DNA from 3 places in the Streptomyces sp. Da 82-17 genome. Region 1 is predicted to be linked to each of the others. Evidence: predicted binding sites of a transcription regulator. Region 1 holds the regulator's gene; each other region holds the start of a gene.
What was found. The regulator HrcA, encoded in region 1, represses chaperone genes, less so after heat shock. The targets are predictions, from matches to a motif close to TTNGCACTCNGNNNNNCNGAGTGCNAA.
Positions count from the first base shown of each region.

Region 1 (5,800 bases):
CCCTGGCCTCGCGGGACAACTACGCGGACCACCTGATCGAGGAGATCCGCCTCGCCCGCAAGGTCCTCGGGGACGACCTGCGCCCCGTGCGCACCGTCTTCGTCGGCGGCGGCACGCCCACGCTGCTGCCCGCCGCCGACCTGGTCCGGGTCCTCGGCGCGCTGCGCGCGGAGTTCGGGCTCGCGCCGGACGCGGAGGTCACGACGGAGGCCAACCCGGAGTCCGTCGGTCCGGCGTACCTCACGGAGCTGCGCGAGGGCGGGTTCAACCGGATCTCGTTCGGCATGCAGAGCGCCCGGCAGCACGTCCTGAAGATCCTCGACCGCACGCATACGCCCGGCCGCCCCGAGGCCTGCGTCGCCGAGGCCCGCGCGGCCGGCTTCGAGCACGTCAACCTCGACCTGATCTACGGCACCCCCGGCGAGTCCGACGACGACTGGCGGGCCTCCCTCGAAGCGGCGATCGGCGCGGGCCCCGACCACGTCTCGGCGTACGCCCTGATCGTCGAGGAGGGCACCCAGCTGGCCCGCCGCATCCGCCGCGGCGAGGTCCCCATGACCGACGACGACGTGCACGCCGACCGCTATCTGATCGCCGACGAGCTCCTCGCCGCAGCGGGCTTCTCCTGGTACGAGGTGTCCAACTGGGCCACCACCGACGCCGGCCGCTGCCTGCACAACGAGCTGTACTGGCGCGGCGCCGACTGGTGGGGCGCGGGCCCCGGAGCGCACTCCCACGTGGGCGGCGTGCGGTGGTGGAACGTCAAGCACCCGGGGGCGTACGCGCAGGCGCTGCTGGCGGGGGGTTCGCCCGGGGCCGGGCGGGAGCTGCTGTCCGAGGAGGACCGGCGGGTCGAGCGGATCCTGCTGGAGCTTCGGCTGCGGGAGGGGGTGCCGTTGTCGCTGCTCCGCCGCGACGGGCTGGCGGCTGCGCGCCGGGCGTTGGGGGACGGGTTGCTGGAGCGTGGTCCGTACGAGGCGGGGCGGGCCGTGCTGACCCTGCGGGGGCGGTTGTTGGCGGATGGGGTTGTGCGGGATCTGGTCGACTGAGGCTGAATCAGTCCCCTACCCGCCCCTACCCGCCCCTTCCCGTAAGCCTGCGGCGCCGTCGTCTGGCTGACCCGCCGTCGTGGTTGCCCGCGCAGTTCCCCGCGCCCCTTTGGGGCGCCGCCCCTACTCGGGGGGCGCCGTCACGAAGTCGATCAGCTCCTCGACGCGGCCCAGGAGTTCCGGTTCCAGGTCCTTGTACGACGTGACCCGTTCCAGGATCGCCTGCCACACCGCGCCCGTGTTGGCCGACGGCCAGCCCAGGGCCTCGCAGACGCCCGTCTTCCAGTCCTGGCCGCGGGGGACGCGCGGCCAGGCCGCGATGCCGAGCGCGGACGGCTTCACCGCCTCCCAGATGTCGATGTACGGGTGGCCCACCACCAGCGCGTGCGCGCTGCTCACCTCCGCCGCGATCCGGGACTCCTTCGAGCCGGGCACCAGATGGTCGACCAGGACCCCGAGCCGCGCGTCCGCGTCGGGGGCGAACTCGGCGACCACCGCGGGCAGATCGTCCACGCCCTCCAGGTACTCCACGACGACGCCCTCGATGCGCAGGTCGTCGCCCCACACCTTCTCGACCAGCTCCGCGTCGTGCCGCCCCTCCACATAGATCCGCCCCGCCCGCGCGACCCGGGCCCGCGCCCCGGGCACGGCCACCGAACCGGACGCCGTACGCGTGGGGCGTGCCGGAGCCGCCGCCGACGGGCGGACCAGGGTGACGACGCGGCCCTCCAGGAGGAAGCCGCGGGGTTCGAGAGGGAAGACGCGGTGCTTGCCGAAGCGGTCCTCCAGCGTGACCGTGCCCGCCTCGCAGCGGATCACCGCACCGCAGAACCCGGTGGTGACCTCCTCCACGACCAGGTCGCGTTCCGCGGCCACTTCGGGAACCGGCTTCCGCTTCTTCCACGGCGGGGTGAGATCGGGGCTGTAGCTGCGCATCCGGCAGACGATAAGAGAAGCCGCGCGAGGACGACTACGACACGCCGAACTGCGCGGCCAGCGTGGCGCGTTGCTCACGGACAAACGCCGCGTTCACCACCGAACCGTGCCCCGGTACGTACACCGCGTCCGCGCCGCCCAGGTCGAGCAGCCGGTCCAGGGCGTGCGGCCAGCGGGCGGGGATCGCGTCCGGGCCCGCCTGCGGTTCGCCGGACTCCTCGACCAGGTCGCCGCAGAACACGACCTCCGGGCCGCCGTCCGTGCCGGGCACGAGAACCACCAGGTCGTGGCCCGTGTGGCCGGGCCCCACGTTCGCGAGCAGCGCCCGCACCCCGCCCAGGTCGAGGGTCCACTCGCCGCTCACCAGGTGGTGCGGGCGGACCAGGAGCTCCGCCGCCTCGCCCGCCGCCCGCGCGTCGAGACCGTGCCGTACCGCGTCCGCCGCCAGCTCGTCGCGGCCGCGCTCCAGGACTCCGTCCACGCCGACCGCGCCGAACACCTCGACCCCGGAGAACGCGGCAGCGCCCAGGACGTGGTCGAAGTGCGGATGCGTGAGCGCGAGATGTGTCACACGCCGGCCGCCGAGCAGCGCCTCCGCCTGCCGGCGCAGCTCGGCGCCCTCCCGCAGCGAGGAACCGGCGTCGACGAGCAGCGCGCCCCGCTCGCCCGCGACCAGGCCGACCGTGCAGTCCCAGCCGGGCAGCCGGCGCCGCGCCGCGCAGGGCGACAACCGCTCCCAGTCGGACGCGTACGGCTCTTCCCAAGTCAACCGCATGGGGAGACGCTAACCCCGGCCGCGAGGGGCCGCGCGGCCCGGCCGCCCCCACCCTTGCCGCGGGCGTACCCACCGGCCGTACACTGGGCCGGTGAAATGCTGGCACTCTGCTGTGTTGAGTGCCAGACGAAGTCGAGGAAGCCGACGAAGCCGAATGCCGTGCCGTGGCAGGGAGGTGTGCGCGCATGCTGAGCGAACGCAGACTTGAGGTGCTGCGCGCCATCGTCCAGGACTATGTCGGCACCGAGGAGCCCGTCGGCTCCAAGGCGCTCACCGAGCGGCACCGCCTCGGCGTCTCCCCGGCCACCGTGCGCAACGACATGGCGGCCCTGGAGGAAGAGGGCTTCATCGCCCAGCCGCACACCAGCGCCGGGCGCATCCCCACCGACAAGGGGTACCGCCTCTTCGTCGACAAGCTCGCGGGCGTCAAGCCGCTCTCCGGCGCCGAGCGCCGCGCCATCCAGAACTTCCTCGACGGCGCCGTCGACCTCGACGACGTCGTGGGGCGTACGGTGCGGCTGCTCGCGCAGCTGACCCGGCAGGTCGCCGTCGTGCAGTACCCGTCGCTGACCCGGTCCACGGTGCGGCACGTCGAGCTGCTCTCGCTCGCGCCCGCGCGGCTGATGCTCGTCGTCATCACCGACACCGGCCGGGTCGAGCAGCGGCACGTGGACTGCCCGGCGCCGTTCGGGGAGACCGCGCTCGCCGACCTGCGGGCCCGGCTCAACAGCCGCGTCGCGGGGCGCCGTTTCTCGGACGTCCCGCAGCTGGTGCAGGACCTGCCCGAGTCCTTCGAGACGGACGACCGCGGCACCGTCTCGACCGTCCTCGCGACCCTCCTGGAAACCCTCGTGGAGGAGACCGAGGAGCGGCTGATGATCGGCGGCACCGCCAATCTCACCCGTTTCGGGCACGATTTCCCGCTCGTGATCCGCCCGGTGCTCGAAGCGCTGGAGGAGCAGGTCGTGCTTCTCAAGCTGCTCGGCGAGGCCAAGGATCCGGGCATGACCGTACGCATCGGGCACGAGAACGCCCACGAGGGACTCAACTCCACGTCCGTCGTCTCGGTCGGCTACGGTTCGGGCGGCGAAGCAGTCGCCAAACTCGGCGTGGTCGGACCGACCCGCATGGACTACCCCGGAACGATGGGAGCAGTACGCGCAGTGGCACGTTACGTCGGACAGATCCTGGCGGAGTCGTAAGTGGCCACGGACTACTACGCCGTACTCGGCGTGCGCCGCGACGCTTCCCAGGACGAGATCAAGAAGGCCTTCCGGAGGCTGGCGCGTGAGCTCCACCCGGATGTGAACCCCGATCCGAAGACGCAGGAGCGCTTCAAGGAGATCAACGCCGCGTACGAGGTGTTGTCGGACCCGCAGAAGAAGCAGGTCTACGACCTCGGCGGCGACCCCCTGTCGCAGAGCGGCGGAGGCGGCGGCGCCGGCGGCTTCGGGCAGGGCGGGTTCGGGAACTTCTCGGACATCATGGACGCGTTCTTCGGGACGGCGTCCCAGCGCGGACCCCGTTCGCGCACCCGCCGCGGCCAGGACGCGATGATCCGGCTCGAAGTCGAGCTGGACGAGGCCGCGTTCGGCACGACGAAGGACATCCAGGTCGACACGGCCGTCGTCTGCACGACCTGCTCCGGCGAGGGCGCCGCCCCCGGCACCTCGGCGCAGACCTGTGACATGTGCCGCGGCCGCGGTGAGGTCTCGCAGGTCACGCGGTCCTTCCTCGGCCAGGTCATGACGTCGCGGCCGTGCCCGCAGTGCCAGGGCTTCGGCACCGTCGTCCCGACGCCGTGCCCCGAGTGCGCGGGCGACGGCCGGATCCGCTCCCGGCGCACGCTCACGGTGAAGATCCCGGCCGGTGTCGACAACGGCACCCGGATCCAGCTCGCGGGCGAGGGCGAGGTCGGCCCCGGCGGCGGCCCCGCCGGCGACCTGTACGTCGAGATCCACGAACTGCCGCACCCCGTCTTCCAGCGGCGCGGCGACGACCTGCACTGCACGGTCACCATCCCCATGACGGCGGCGGCGCTCGGCACGAAGGTGCCGCTGGAGACGCTCGACGGCATGGAGGAGGTCGACATCCGGCCCGGCACGCAGTCCGGCCAGTCGATCCCGCTGCACGGGCGCGGCATCACGCACCTGCGCGGCGGCGGCCGCGGCGACCTCATCGTGCACGTCGAGGTCACCACGCCGACCAAGCTGGACCCGGAGCAGGAGCGGCTGCTGCGCGAGCTGGCCAAGGCGCGCGGCGAGGAACGGCCCACGGGCCAGTTCCAGCCCGGGCAGCAGGGGCTGTTCCACCGGTTGAAGGACGCGTTCAACGGGCGGTAGCCGCCTTGGCCGGGGGCCCGGGGAGAGCGGTGAGCGCCCCGGGTGAGGCTGGATTTAGCGGTCTGCGGTGGACGTGAAAGCATGCGCTCATGTCCACCGCAGTGACCGATCTCAGCCCGTACCCGATCGTGCAGGCCCCGATGGCCGGTGGCGCCTCCTGCCCCGCCCTCGCCGCGGCCGTGTCCGAAGCCGGCGGCCTCGGCTTCCTGGCCGCCGGGTACAAGACCGCCGACGGCATGTACCAGGAGATCAAGCAGCTGCGCGGGCTCACCGACCGGCCCTTCGGCGTCAACCTGTTCATGCCGCAGCCGGACTACGCCGACCCGAGCGCGGTCGCCGTGTACGCGCACCAGCTCACCGGCGAGTCCACCTGGTACGACGCCCCGCTCGGCGACCCGGACTCCGGGCGGGACGACGGCTACGAGGCGAAGCTCGCGGTCCTCTTCGACGACCCCGTGCCGCTGGTCTCCTTCACCTTCGGCTGCCCCTCGCGGGACGTGCTCGAAGCGTTCTCGCGGGCCGGAACCACCACCGTCGTCACCGTCACCAGCGCCGAGGAGGCGCAGACCGCGCAGTGGGCGGGCGCGGACGCGGTGTGCGTGCAGGGCGTCGAGGCCGGCGGACACCAGGGCACGCACCGCGACGACCCCGAGCGGGACGGCAGCGGCGTCGGACTGCTCGCGCTGATCGCACAGGTG
Region 1 is NZ_JBJURH010000008.1:82,385-88,184, forward strand. It holds gene hemW (radical SAM family heme chaperone HemW) at 1-1,049, shown strand, start outside; gene ACIDOF_RS15865 (DUF3097 domain-containing protein) at 1,173-1,985, opposite strand; gene ACIDOF_RS15870 (MBL fold metallo-hydrolase) at 2,020-2,760, opposite strand; gene hrcA (heat-inducible transcriptional repressor HrcA) at 2,946-3,962, shown strand; gene dnaJ (molecular chaperone DnaJ) at 3,963-5,102, shown strand; gene ACIDOF_RS15885 (nitronate monooxygenase) at 5,192-5,800, shown strand, end outside.

Region 2 (5,800 bases), on a different contig from region 1:
TTCCGCCCGCCCTACGGCAACTACAACCGCGACACCCTGAAGGCCGCCAAGGCCTGCGGCATCACGTCCGTGCCGCTGTGGAACGCCGAGGCATTCGCCGACCGCATGGACTGGCGCGAGTGGGACCGCGACCTGCACCCCGGCGACATCATCCTCACCCACTTCCGCGGCAAGGAGGACTGGAAGGGCACGATGCCCGACATGATCCGCCGCCTCCTGAAGACGGTGACGGACAAGGGGTACGCGATCGCGCGCCTGGAGGACTACCTGCCCACGCAGTCCGGACCCGCGCAGTCCGGACCCGCGGAGTCCGGACCCGGCCGGGCCGCCCGGTGAGCCGCGCGCACCGGCTGCTCGCCGGGCTCCTTGCAGCCGGTGCGCTGGCACTCACCGGCTGCGCCCAGTCCGTCGACCCGATCGAACGGCTCGGCCGGAAGGCGGCACAGAAGGTCGAGGAACGCAGGGCGGCCCGGGCCGAGCCGGGCCTCGCCGGGCCGGGGGCGCACCAGTCGGCCGAGCGGCGGAAGGCCGGGGCGCACCAGTCGGCCGAGCGGCGGAAGAGCGGCTTCCGGGAGCGTGCGGTCAGTACGGCCACCGCCCGCCGCTGGGGCCTCGACGCACCGCTCGCCCCCGCCCCGAAGCCCCGGCTCCGGCGCGCGCACGCGATGCCCGGGGGCCCGGGCCTGCCCCCGGTCGTCGACCGCGTCCCCACGAAGGACAAGGTGGTGTTCCTGACCTTCGACGACGCGGTCGAACGCGACCCCCGATTCGTGCGCATGGTCCGGGAGTTGAAGCTCCCCGTCAGCGTCTTCCTCACCGACCGCGTGCTCGGCCCCGGCTACGCGCACTTCGGCGAGCTCCGCGCGGTCGGCGCCACCGTCCAGAACCACACCCTCGACCACCCGTACCTGCCCGGCCTCTCCTACGAGGGCCAGCGCTGGGAGATCTGCGGCCAGCAGGACAAGCTCAAGCAGCGCTTCGGCATCCGCCCCCGCCTCTTCCGCCCGCCCTACGGGGAGTACGACGACGACACCCTGCGCGCCGCCGCCGACTGCGGGATCGCCGCGGTGGTCCGGTGGCGGACGACGCTGCGGCTCGACGGCCACCCGGACGCGGACGGGCCCGAGCTCGCCCCCGGCGACATCGTCCTCGCGCAGCACCCCGGCCCGGCCGACCCGGACGGCGCGTCCCTGACCGAGGCGACGGCCCGGCTGCTCCGCACGATCCAGGCCCAGGGGTACACGGTGGCCCGCCTGGAGGACTACCTGTGACTCAACTCGCCGCGGCGGCAGGCGGGTCGGCGGCCTCCCGGTGCCGTCCCGCGCTGTCGCTGATCCGCAGCAGCAGGGCGACCAGCAGCCAGTTCGCGACGAGCGAGGACCCGCCCTTCGCCAGGAACGGCAGGGCCTTGCCGGTCAGCGGGATCAGCCCGAGCACCCCGCCCGCGACCACGAACACCTGCAGCATCAGCGCCGCCGAGAGCCCGGCCGCGAGCAGCTTCCCGAACGGGTCCCGGGCGAGCACGGCCGTCCGCAGGCCGCGCTGCACGAGCAGGGCGTAGAGCAGCAGCACGGCCATCACCCCGGTGAGGCCCAACTCCTCGCCGACGGTGGTCAGGATGAAGTCGCTGCGCCCCGCGAACCCGATCAGCTCGGGGTGCCCGAGGCCGAGCCCCGTACCCGTGAGGCCGCCGCTGCCGAAGCCGAACAGGGCCTGCGCCAGCTGGTCGGACGCGCCCGCCGCCCGGCCCTCGGGGGTGAGCGCGGCGAACGGGTCGAGCCACGCCTGCACCCGGCCGTGCACGTGCGGCTGCAGGGAGCCGACCACGAACGCGCCGACCGCGGCGAGCGTCACGCCGCACACCACCCACGCGGTCCGCCGCGTCGCCGCGTACAGCATCACCACGAACAGGCCGAAGAAGATCAGCGAGGTGCCGAGGTCCCGCTCGAAGACCAGGACGAGCAGGCTGATCACCCAGACCGTGAGGATCGGCCCGAGCTGCCGCCCCGGCGGGAGGCGCACGCCGAGCACGCGGCGGCCGGTGAGGGCGAGGGCGTCGCGGTTGAGCGTCAGGTAGCCCGCGAAGAACACGGCGATCATGATCTTCACGAACTCGCCCGGCTGGAACGACATCCCGCCCAGATAGATCCACCGCTTCGCGCCGTACGTGTCCCCGGGGAAGAACGCCGGGGCCATCAGCAGCACGAGCGCGACGGCCATCGTCAGGTACACGTACCGCTGCAGCCGCCGGTGGTCGCGCAGCAGCGCGAGCACCCCCGCGCAGCACGCCACCCCGATCACCGACCACACCAACTGGCCGCCCGCCGTGGGCTCCGAGTTCCGGAACTTCTCCGCGTAGCTGATGTCGAGCCGGTGCAGCAGGACGAGGCCGAGCCCGGTGAGCAGCGTCGCGAGCGGCAGGATCAGCGGGTCCGCGTACGGCGCGAAGCGGCGCACCGCGAGATGCCCGACCCCGGCGAGCAGCACCAGGCTCGCGGTGAACTGGGCGATCCCGGTGGGGAGTCGGCCGCCCATGGCCAGGCCGACCGAGGCGTGCCCGAACACCGCGAGGGCGACCGTGAACAGCAGGAGCAGGGCCTCGTGGCGCCGGCGCCGCAGCGCCGCGGGCGCGGGCCGGCGCCCGACCGCGCGCCTGGCACCCTGTCCGGTCTGTCCGCCTATCGGTCCGTTGTTCGTCACGCGCTCCAAGACGGGGACGGCGTACGGGCGGTTCCGCCGCCGGACGCGGGCGTGGAGGCCGCCGGCGGGGGACGGCGCGGCGCCGGGATTGGCACTCCGCTTGACCGAGTGCTAATCGCGGTCATAGTGTCGGCTCTGGCACTCCCCGTGGGAGAGTGCCAACACAGCGACGGGCAGGTCCGGCACCCGCGACGACGGATCCACCTGGTCGCCACCTCAGACAGTTAACCCCGTGAGATCTCCGAAGGGGGAGGTCGGATCGTGACGACCGCCAGCTCCAAGGTTGCCATCAAGCCGCTCGAGGACCGCATCGTGGTCCAGCCGCTCGACGCCGAGCAGACCACGGCCTCTGGCCTGGTCATCCCGGACACCGCGAAGGAGAAGCCCCAGGAGGGCGTCGTCCTCGCCGTGGGCCCGGGCCGCTTCGAGAACGGCGAGCGCCTGCCGCTCGACGTCAAGACCGGCGACATCGTGCTGTACAGCAAGTACGGCGGCACCGAGGTGAAGTACAACGGCGAGGAGTACCTCGTCCTCTCGGCGCGCGACGTGCTCGCGATCGTCGAGAAGTAATTCACCGGTTTTGCTTTGAACTGCGCCCCTGGCCCCCGCGACCGTAAGAAGCCGGGCGCCGGGGGCGCCGTTCGTTTTCGAGAGGACTGACAAAGCTCCATGGCGAAGATCCTGAAGTTCGACGAGGACGCCCGTCGCGCCCTCGAGCGCGGCGTCAACAAGCTTGCCGACACGGTCAAGGTGACGATCGGCCCCAAGGGCCGCAACGTCGTCATCGACAAGAAGTTCGGCGCCCCCACCATCACCAACGACGGCGTGACCATCGCCCGCGAGGTCGAGGTCGAGGACGCGTACGAGAACCTCGGCGCGCAGCTCGTGAAGGAGGTGGCGACCAAGACCAACGACATCGCGGGTGACGGTACGACCACCGCCACCGTGCTCGCCCAGGCCCTGGTCCGCGAGGGTCTGCGCAACGTCGCCGCCGGCGCCTCCCCGGCCGCCCTGAAGAAGGGCATCGACGCCGCCGTCAAGGCCGTCTCCGACGACCTGATCGCCACCGCCCGCCCGATCGACTCCAAGGAGGACATCGCCGCCGTCGCCGCGCTGTCCGCCCAGGACAAGCAGATCGGTGAGCTCATCGCCGAGGCGATGGACAAGGTCGGCAAGGACGGTGTCATCACCGTCGAGGAGTCCAACACCTTCGGTCTGGAGCTGGACTTCACCGAGGGCATGGCCTTCGACAAGGGCTACCTGTCCCCGTACTTCGTCACCGACCAGGAGCGTATGGAGGCCGTCCTCGACGACCCGTACATCCTGATCCACCAGGGCAAGATCTCCTCGATCCAGGACCTGCTCCCGCTGCTCGAGAAGGTCATCCAGGCCGGTGGCTCCAAGCCGCTGCTGATCATCGCCGAGGACGTCGAGGGCGAGGCCCTGTCGACCCTGGTCGTGAACAAGATCCGCGGCACCTTCAACGCCGTCGCCGTGAAGGCCCCCGGCTTCGGTGACCGCCGCAAGGCGATGCTCGGCGACATGGCCACCCTCACCGGTGCCACCGTCATCGCCGAGGAGGTCGGCCTCAAGCTCGACCAGGCCGGTCTGGACGTCCTTGGCACCGCCCGCCGCGTCACGATCACCAAGGACGACACGACCATCGTCGACGGCGGCGGCAACGCCGAGGACGTCGCGGGCCGCGTCAACCAGATCAAGGCCGAGATCGAGGCCACGGACTCCGACTGGGACCGCGAGAAGCTGCAGGAGCGCCTCGCGAAGCTGGCCGGCGGCGTGTGCGTCATCAAGGTCGGCGCCGCCACCGAGGTGGAGCTGAAGGAGAAGAAGCACCGTCTGGAGGACGCCATCTCCGCGACCCGCGCCGCGGTCGAGGAGGGCATCGTCTCCGGTGGTGGCTCCGCCCTGGTCCACGCCGTCAAGGTGCTCGAGGGCAACCTCGGCAAGGAGGGTGACGAGGCCACCGGTGTCGCCGTCGTCCGCCGCGCCGCCGTCGAGCCGCTCCGCTGGATCGCCGAGAACGCCGGCCTCGAGGGTTACGTCATCACCTCGAAGGTCGCCGAGCTCGGCAAGGGCGAGGGCTTCAACGCCGCCACCGGTGAGTACGGCGACCTGGTCAAGGCCGGCGTCATCGACCCGGTCAAGGTCACCCGCTCCGCCCTGGAGAACGCCGCCTCCATCGCCTCCCTGCTCCTCACGACCGAGACCCTGGTCGTCGAGAAGAAGGAAGAGGAAGAGGCCGACGCGGGCCACGGCCACGGTCACGGCCACGCGCACTGACGCTCCGCTGGGTTGAGCTGCACCTGAGGCCCGACACCCGTCCTGGGTGTCGGGCCTCAGGCCTTTCCGCGCTGCGTCTGCCGGGTTCTGTGCGTTGCGGGGCGCGGGTTCCGTCGTGGCCGCTCGCGCAGTTCCCCGCGCCCTGCGAGCCTGCGGCTCCGCCGCGCTCTCCCCGGACCGGGAACTACTGCGGCCCGTACTTGCGGCCCGTCTTCGACGTGAGCCCGCCCAGCAGGTTCCGCGGAACCACCTTCACCGCGCCCATCATCACCTTGTACCGCGGATCCGGGACCGACAGCGTCTTGCCCCGCGCCAGATCCGCGAGCGCCGCCGCCACCAGCTTGTCGGCGTCCAGCCACATCCACTTCGGGATGTTGTCCGTGCCCATCCCGGCCCGCTCGTGGAACTCCGTACGCACGAAACCGGGGCACAGCGCCATCAGCCGCACCCCGGAACCGGCCAGGTCCTTCGCCGCGCCCTGCGTGAACTGCACGACCCACGCCTTGGACGCGCCGTACGTACCGCGCGGCACGAACGCCGCCACCGACGCCACGTTGACCACACCGCCCCGGCCGCGCTCCCGCATCCCCTCGACGGCCGCCGAGGTGAGCCGGAGCACCGCCTCGATGTGCACCTTCAACATCGTCAACTCGTCGGCCATGGGCACCTCGAGGTAGGTCCCCTTGTTGCCGAAGCCGGCGTTGTTGATCAGCAGGTCCACCGGGTCGCGGCGGTCGCCGAGCCGCTTCTCGACCGCCGCGATGCCCTCCTCGGTCGCCAGGTCGGCGGAGAGCACCTCGGC
Region 2 is NZ_JBJURH010000007.1:218,323-224,122, forward strand. It holds gene ACIDOF_RS14745 (polysaccharide deacetylase family protein) at 1-336, shown strand, start outside; gene ACIDOF_RS14750 (polysaccharide deacetylase family protein) at 333-1,271, shown strand; gene ACIDOF_RS14755 (FtsW/RodA/SpoVE family cell cycle protein) at 1,273-2,619, opposite strand; gene groES (co-chaperone GroES) at 2,962-3,270, shown strand; gene groL (chaperonin GroEL) at 3,370-4,998, shown strand; gene ACIDOF_RS14770 (SDR family NAD(P)-dependent oxidoreductase) at 5,183-5,800, opposite strand, start outside.
Region 2: the regulator HrcA is predicted to act here: its motif matches at 2,789-2,815, upstream of groES (co-chaperone GroES).

Region 3 (5,800 bases), on a different contig from region 1:
TACGAGATCTGCGAGCAGCTCGGCTGGCAGCTGCCCGACCAGCTGGTCATCCCGATCGCCTCCGGCTCGCAGCTCACGAAGATCGACAAGGGCCTGCAGGAGCTGATCAAGCTCGGCCTGGTCGAGGACAAGCCGTACAAGATCTTCGGCGCCCAGGCCGAGGGCTGCTCCCCGGTGTCCACGGCCTTCAAGAACGGCCACGACGTGGTCCGCCCGCAGAAGCCGGACACCATCGCCAAGTCCCTCGCGATCGGCAACCCCGCCGACGGCCCGTACGTCCTGGACATCGCCCGGCGCACCGGCGGGGCCGTGGAGGACGTGAACGACGAGCAGGTCGTCGACGCGATCAAGCTGCTCGCCCGTACGGAGGGGATCTTCGCGGAGACGGCCGGGGGTGTGACCGTCGGCGTGACGAAGAAGCTGATCGAGGCCGGGCTCATCGATCCGACGCTGACCACGGTCGTGCTGAACACGGGCGACGGGCTCAAGACGCTCGACGCCGTGGCGCCCACCTCGCAGGCCACCGCGACCATCAAGCCGTCGCTTGACGCGTTCCGTGCGGCGGGGCTTGCCGGTTAGTCGCCGTAGGGGCCGCTGTCCGTAGCCGACTGCGGGCAGTGGTCCGTCCTCGCGCCCGCGCGGCGCCAGCCGCAAATTGACACAGCCCCGCGCCCCTTTCAGGGGCGCCACCAAACCGTCTTACTGAAGGTGATCCCATGAGCGTCAACGTCCGCATCCCCACCATCCTGCGCACCTACACCGGCGGTCAGGCCGAGGTCGCCGCCGAGGGGGCCACCCTCGCCGAGGTCATCTCGGACCTGGAGAAGAACCACGCGGGCATCGCCGCGCGCGTCCTGGACGACCAGGGCAAGCTGCGCCGCTTCGTGAACGTGTACGTCAACGACGACGACGTCCGCTTCGAGCAGGGCCTGGAGACCGCCACCCCGGACGGCGCCGGCGTCTCGATCATCCCGGCCGTCGCCGGCGGTTGCTGAACCCGCGGCCGACCTGCGGCCCCGTTACGCAGGAAACATGCAGAATTGCCCCCTCCGCAGGAAGCGGAGGGGGCAATTCTGCATGGTTGGGCGCGATAGAGTTGGGAAAGCTGTTCCGCTTTCGGTCTCCGCGCATGCCGCGCGCATATGAGAACTCCCGGTTTCGCCGACGACTTGCGGTCGAAGAGCCCCCGCAATTCGCACGCTTTGTTCCGTTCGCCCGGTCCGACTTGTTCTGGGATCCGGCGAATTCTCCCTGTTCAGCCGATCGGTCGCGCCCAGATTTCTCGTCGAATTGACCTGTTGCAGACGGCAGTTGGGCAGATACATTCAGCGGCGGTCGACGCGTTCCGGCGCACGCCCCCACCTGTCGGGGGGTGAGGTCTGACCCGGATCCGCGAAGTGCGGATCTGTGCAAGGGCCAGTAATAGGGGAGTTAGGCATGGCTCAGGGCACCGTCAAGTGGTTCAACGCGGAGAAGGGGTACGGCTTCATCGCGGTCGACGGTGGTGCGGATGTTTTCGTCCACTACAGCGCGATTCAGATGGACGGATACCGCACCCTTGAAGAGGGTCAGCGGGTCGAGTTCGAGATCTCGCAGGGTCAGAAGGGCCCGCAGGCCGACATGGTCCGCGTGGCAGCCGGCTGATCGCGCCGACGCGACTGCACAGCTGACGAAGGGCCCGCACCCACGGGGTGCGGGCCCTTCGGCGTGCCCGGGCCCGGTCCTCGGGTGGGCCCGAGGTCGGGCTCGTACTCCGGAAGCGTCTTGCACTCGGGTGGGGTGAGTGCTAATCATTGGCGTTAGCACTCTGAAGGTGAGAGTGACAGAACTTGGATCGGGTCGGTGAGGCCCGCAGGCCGGGTGGGGCAAGGAACCACAAGGGCTGCAGGCCGTCCGTCGCGGGCATCGGCGCCGGTCTGTTTGCGTTTCCACCGCGTCCGGGAGGACCACTTCACATGGCCAAGATCATCGCGTTCGACGAGGAGGCACGGCGCGGCCTCGAGCGCGGCATGAACCAGCTCGCCGACGCCGTCAAGGTGACCCTGGGCCCCAAGGGTCGCAACGTCGTCCTCGAGAAGAAGTGGGGCGCCCCCACGATCACCAACGATGGTGTGTCCATCGCCAAGGAGATCGAGCTCGAGGACCCGTACGAAAAGATCGGCGCCGAGCTGGTCAAGGAAGTCGCCAAGAAGACGGACGACGTCGCCGGTGACGGTACGACCACGGCGACCGTGCTCGCCCAGGCCCTGGTCCGCGAGGGCCTGCGCAACGTGGCCGCCGGCGCCAACCCGATGGCTCTGAAGCGCGGTATCGAGAAGGCCGTCGAGGCCGTCTCCGCCGCCCTGCTCGACCAGGCCAAGGAGGTCGAGACCAAGGAGCAGATCGCCTCCACCGCCTCCATCTCCGCCGCCGACTCCCAGATCGGCGAGCTCATCGCCGAGGCCATGGACAAGGTCGGCAAGGAAGGCGTCATCACCGTCGAGGAGTCCCAGACCTTCGGTCTGGAGCTGGAGCTCACCGAGGGTATGCGCTTCGACAAGGGCTACATCTCGGCGTACTTCGCCACCGACATGGAGCGTATGGAGGCCGTCCTCGACGACCCGTACATCCTGATCGCCAACTCGAAGATCGGCTCCGTCAAGGACCTGATCCCGCTCCTCGAGAAGGTCATGCAGTCCGGCAAGCCGCTGCTGATCATCGCCGAGGACGTCGAGGGCGAGGCCCTGTCGACCCTGGTCGTCAACAAGATCAAGGGCACCTTCAAGTCCGTCGCCGTCAAGGCCCCGGGCTTCGGTGACCGCCGCAAGGCCATGCTGAACGACATCGCGATCCTCACCGGCGGCGAGGTGATCTCCGAGGAGGTCGGCCTCAAGCTGGAGAACGCGACGATCGACCTGCTCGGCCGCGCCCGCAAGGTCGTCATCACCAAGGACGAGACCACCATCGTCGACGGTGCCGGCGACAGCGACCAGGTCAACGGCCGCGTGAACCAGATCCGCGCCGAGATCGAGCAGTCCGACTCGGACTACGACCGCGAGAAGCTGCAGGAGCGCCTCGCGAAGCTGGCCGGCGGCGTGGCCGTCATCAAGGCCGGCGCCGCGACCGAGGTCGAGCTCAAGGAGCGCAAGCACCGCATCGAGGACGCCGTTCGCAACGCGAAGGCGGCCGTCGAGGAGGGCATCGTCGCCGGCGGTGGCGTCGCCCTGCTGCAGGCCTCCGCGGTCTTCGAGAAGCTGGAGCTCGAGGGTGACGAGGCGACCGGCGCCAACGCCGTGAAGCTCGCCCTGGAGGCCCCGCTCAAGCAGATCGCCGTCAACGGTGGCCTCGAGGGTGGTGTCGTCGTCGAGAAGGTGCGCAACCTGACCGTCGGCCACGGCCTGAACGCCGCCACCGGCGAGTACGTCGACATGATCGCCGAGGGCATCATCGACCCGGCGAAGGTGACCCGTTCCGCCCTGCAGAACGCGTCCTCCATCGCCGCGCTGTTCCTCACCACCGAGGCCGTCATCGCCGACAAGCCGGAGAAGGCCGCCGCGGCCGCTCCGGGCGGCATGCCGGGCGGTGACATGGACTTCTGATCCTCCGGATCAGCAGCCCTGAGCGTCAGCTCCGCAGGGGCGGCACGTCTCCCGTACGGGAGGGGTGCCGCCCCTGTCGCGTGTCCCCGTCCTGCGTGTGGCCGTCGCCGTCCTGCGCCTCGCCGTCGGCGGTGTCGGCGGGGGCGCGGCGGAGGCGGAGGCGCAGCGCCAGGGAGCCCGCGCACACCGCGGCGGCCACGGGGGCCGCGAACAGGGCGTGGTACAGCCCGGCCGGTGGCAGTGCCTGCAGCAACAGCTCGTCGCCGGTGAGGAGTTGCCGCCCCGAGTCCAGGGCGGTGTCGACTCCGTCCAGGAGGGCGACGTACGTGCAGACGGCCGGCGGGTAGGCGGCGTACGCGGACACGGCGGCGCCGACGACCCGCGGCAGGGACCGGGTGAGGCGGCGGACGATCACGTAGCCGCCGACGTACAGGAGCGCGAAGCTCTGCCAGGCGTAGAGGGTCAACAGGCGGTACAGCAGCGGGTGTTGGGCGCTCCACGACGTGGAGGGCAGGGTGTCGAGGTCGCCCGACAGCTGGACGGCGCAGGGGGCGGGCAGTTCCGCGCTGCCGCACCAGATCCGGACGAGCGGGTCGAGCAGGAGCACGGGCAGGCCTGCCGTGAAGGCGAGCAGCACCACGGCGCCGCCGGCCAGCGCGAGCAGGGCGGGGCCGGTCGAACGCAGCAGGAGCCGGGCCTGATCGCGCAGCCAGCCGACCGGCTCGGACGTGAACCGGGGCTCGGTGGCGGCGAGGTGGCGGGCGAGCGCCGAGAGGCCGAGGCAACCGGCGACGGCCGCGCCGACCAGGCCGAGCAGCAGCGTGTGGCCGTGGCTCTGCGCGGCGTCGGTGAGCAGCCGGTTCGCCGCGTCGCCGCGCGTGTACGGGTCGAAGGACAGCTCGGGCAGGCGGACCGTGGCCAGCGCGAGCAGCCCGGCGAGCGGGGCGAACGCGGGGAGCAGCGCGGCGAGTACGAGCATCCGCACCCGCTCGGGCGCGACCGCGCGGACCGCCGAGCCGAGCGCGGCCAGGACGAGCAGGAACACCGCCGTCCACAGGGCGTCCGGTCCGAGGGCCGCCAGCCCGGTCTGCTCGCTGAACAGCGGGTTCGGTGCCACGGTGAGGCGGCGGAGCGCGCTCAACGGGCTGCCGTCGGCGGGCAGTTCGGCCCAGGCGGTCTGCTGCGGGAGCACACCGACCAGGTGTGCGGCGAGGACGGCGAGCAGGGTGGCGGCGAGCGGGGCGCGGTGCAGCGCCTTGCCGACGTTCACCGGGGGAGGGCGGAGACGCGGAAGGGGCGGCCTTCGTTGTCGATCGTCGTGGTGTGGGTCTCCTTGCCGTCCCACCAGGTGAGGGTGGCCCGCCACTCGGTCGTGTAGTGCTGGGTGCGGCCGGTGAGGACCAGGTCGTACACCGAGCTCGTGGTCACGTCGGTCGGCAGGTCGAGGAGGGGGCGGCCGAATTCGGCGGCGGCCTTCCGTGCGGCCTTCTGGTGCGGGCTGGTCAGCAGGTACTGGCCGGAGACGGGCTGTCCCACGGGCAGGGTGTCCAGGTCGACGACGAGGACCTGCTGCTTGCGGTCGCTGCCGCCGCCGCACTCGCCCTCTTCGGCGGCGGCCAGGGCGCCCGGCTGGTGGCGCTTGGTCACGGTGATGGACACGTCCCGGAGCTGGACGGCTTTGTTCATGTTGCCGCGCACGCTGATCGACGCGTTCACCTGACCGCGGTGGACGATCTTGCCCTCGCGCTGCCAGCGGGCGCGGGTGGCGTCGGTGATCTCCGGCACGCGCTGGGCGAGGTCGGCGTGGCTCTCGGTCGTGAGCCAGCGGGTGGAGCAGACGTCGTTCTGCTGCTCGGCGAGGACGGCCAGGGCGTCGTCCTCGAACAGCGCGCTGTACGCGGCGGTGAGCCAGGGGGTGACGAGGGTGACCACGGCGACGAGCAGGCCGAGCGCGCCGATCTTGTTCGCGGCCCCGAGCGACTGGAACCCCCGCCAGGCCCTGACGGCGCGGGAGGCGGAGGCGGGGCCGGCCTGCGGTGCGGGTTCCTGCGGCGCCGGGGCCTGTGGGGCCGGGGCCTGAGGGGCTGGGTCCTGCGGCGCCGGGTCCTGGGGTGCGCGTGCCGGCGGCGTGGGTGCCGGCGGCGTGGGGTCCGGTTCCGGCTCCTGCTGGGGAGGTGTGACCCCCGCCGTGCTGTCTGCCACTTCGCCGACTCCCCCCGTCC
Region 3 is NZ_JBJURH010000004.1:220,993-226,792, forward strand. It holds gene thrC (threonine synthase) at 1-579, shown strand, start outside; gene ACIDOF_RS08745 (MoaD/ThiS family protein) at 717-995, shown strand; gene ACIDOF_RS08750 (cold-shock protein) at 1,438-1,644, shown strand; gene groL (chaperonin GroEL) at 1,956-3,578, shown strand; gene ACIDOF_RS08760 (hypothetical protein) at 3,604-4,848, opposite strand; gene ACIDOF_RS08765 (hypothetical protein) at 4,845-5,780, opposite strand.
Region 3: the regulator HrcA is predicted to act here: its motif matches at 1,764-1,790, upstream of groL (chaperonin GroEL).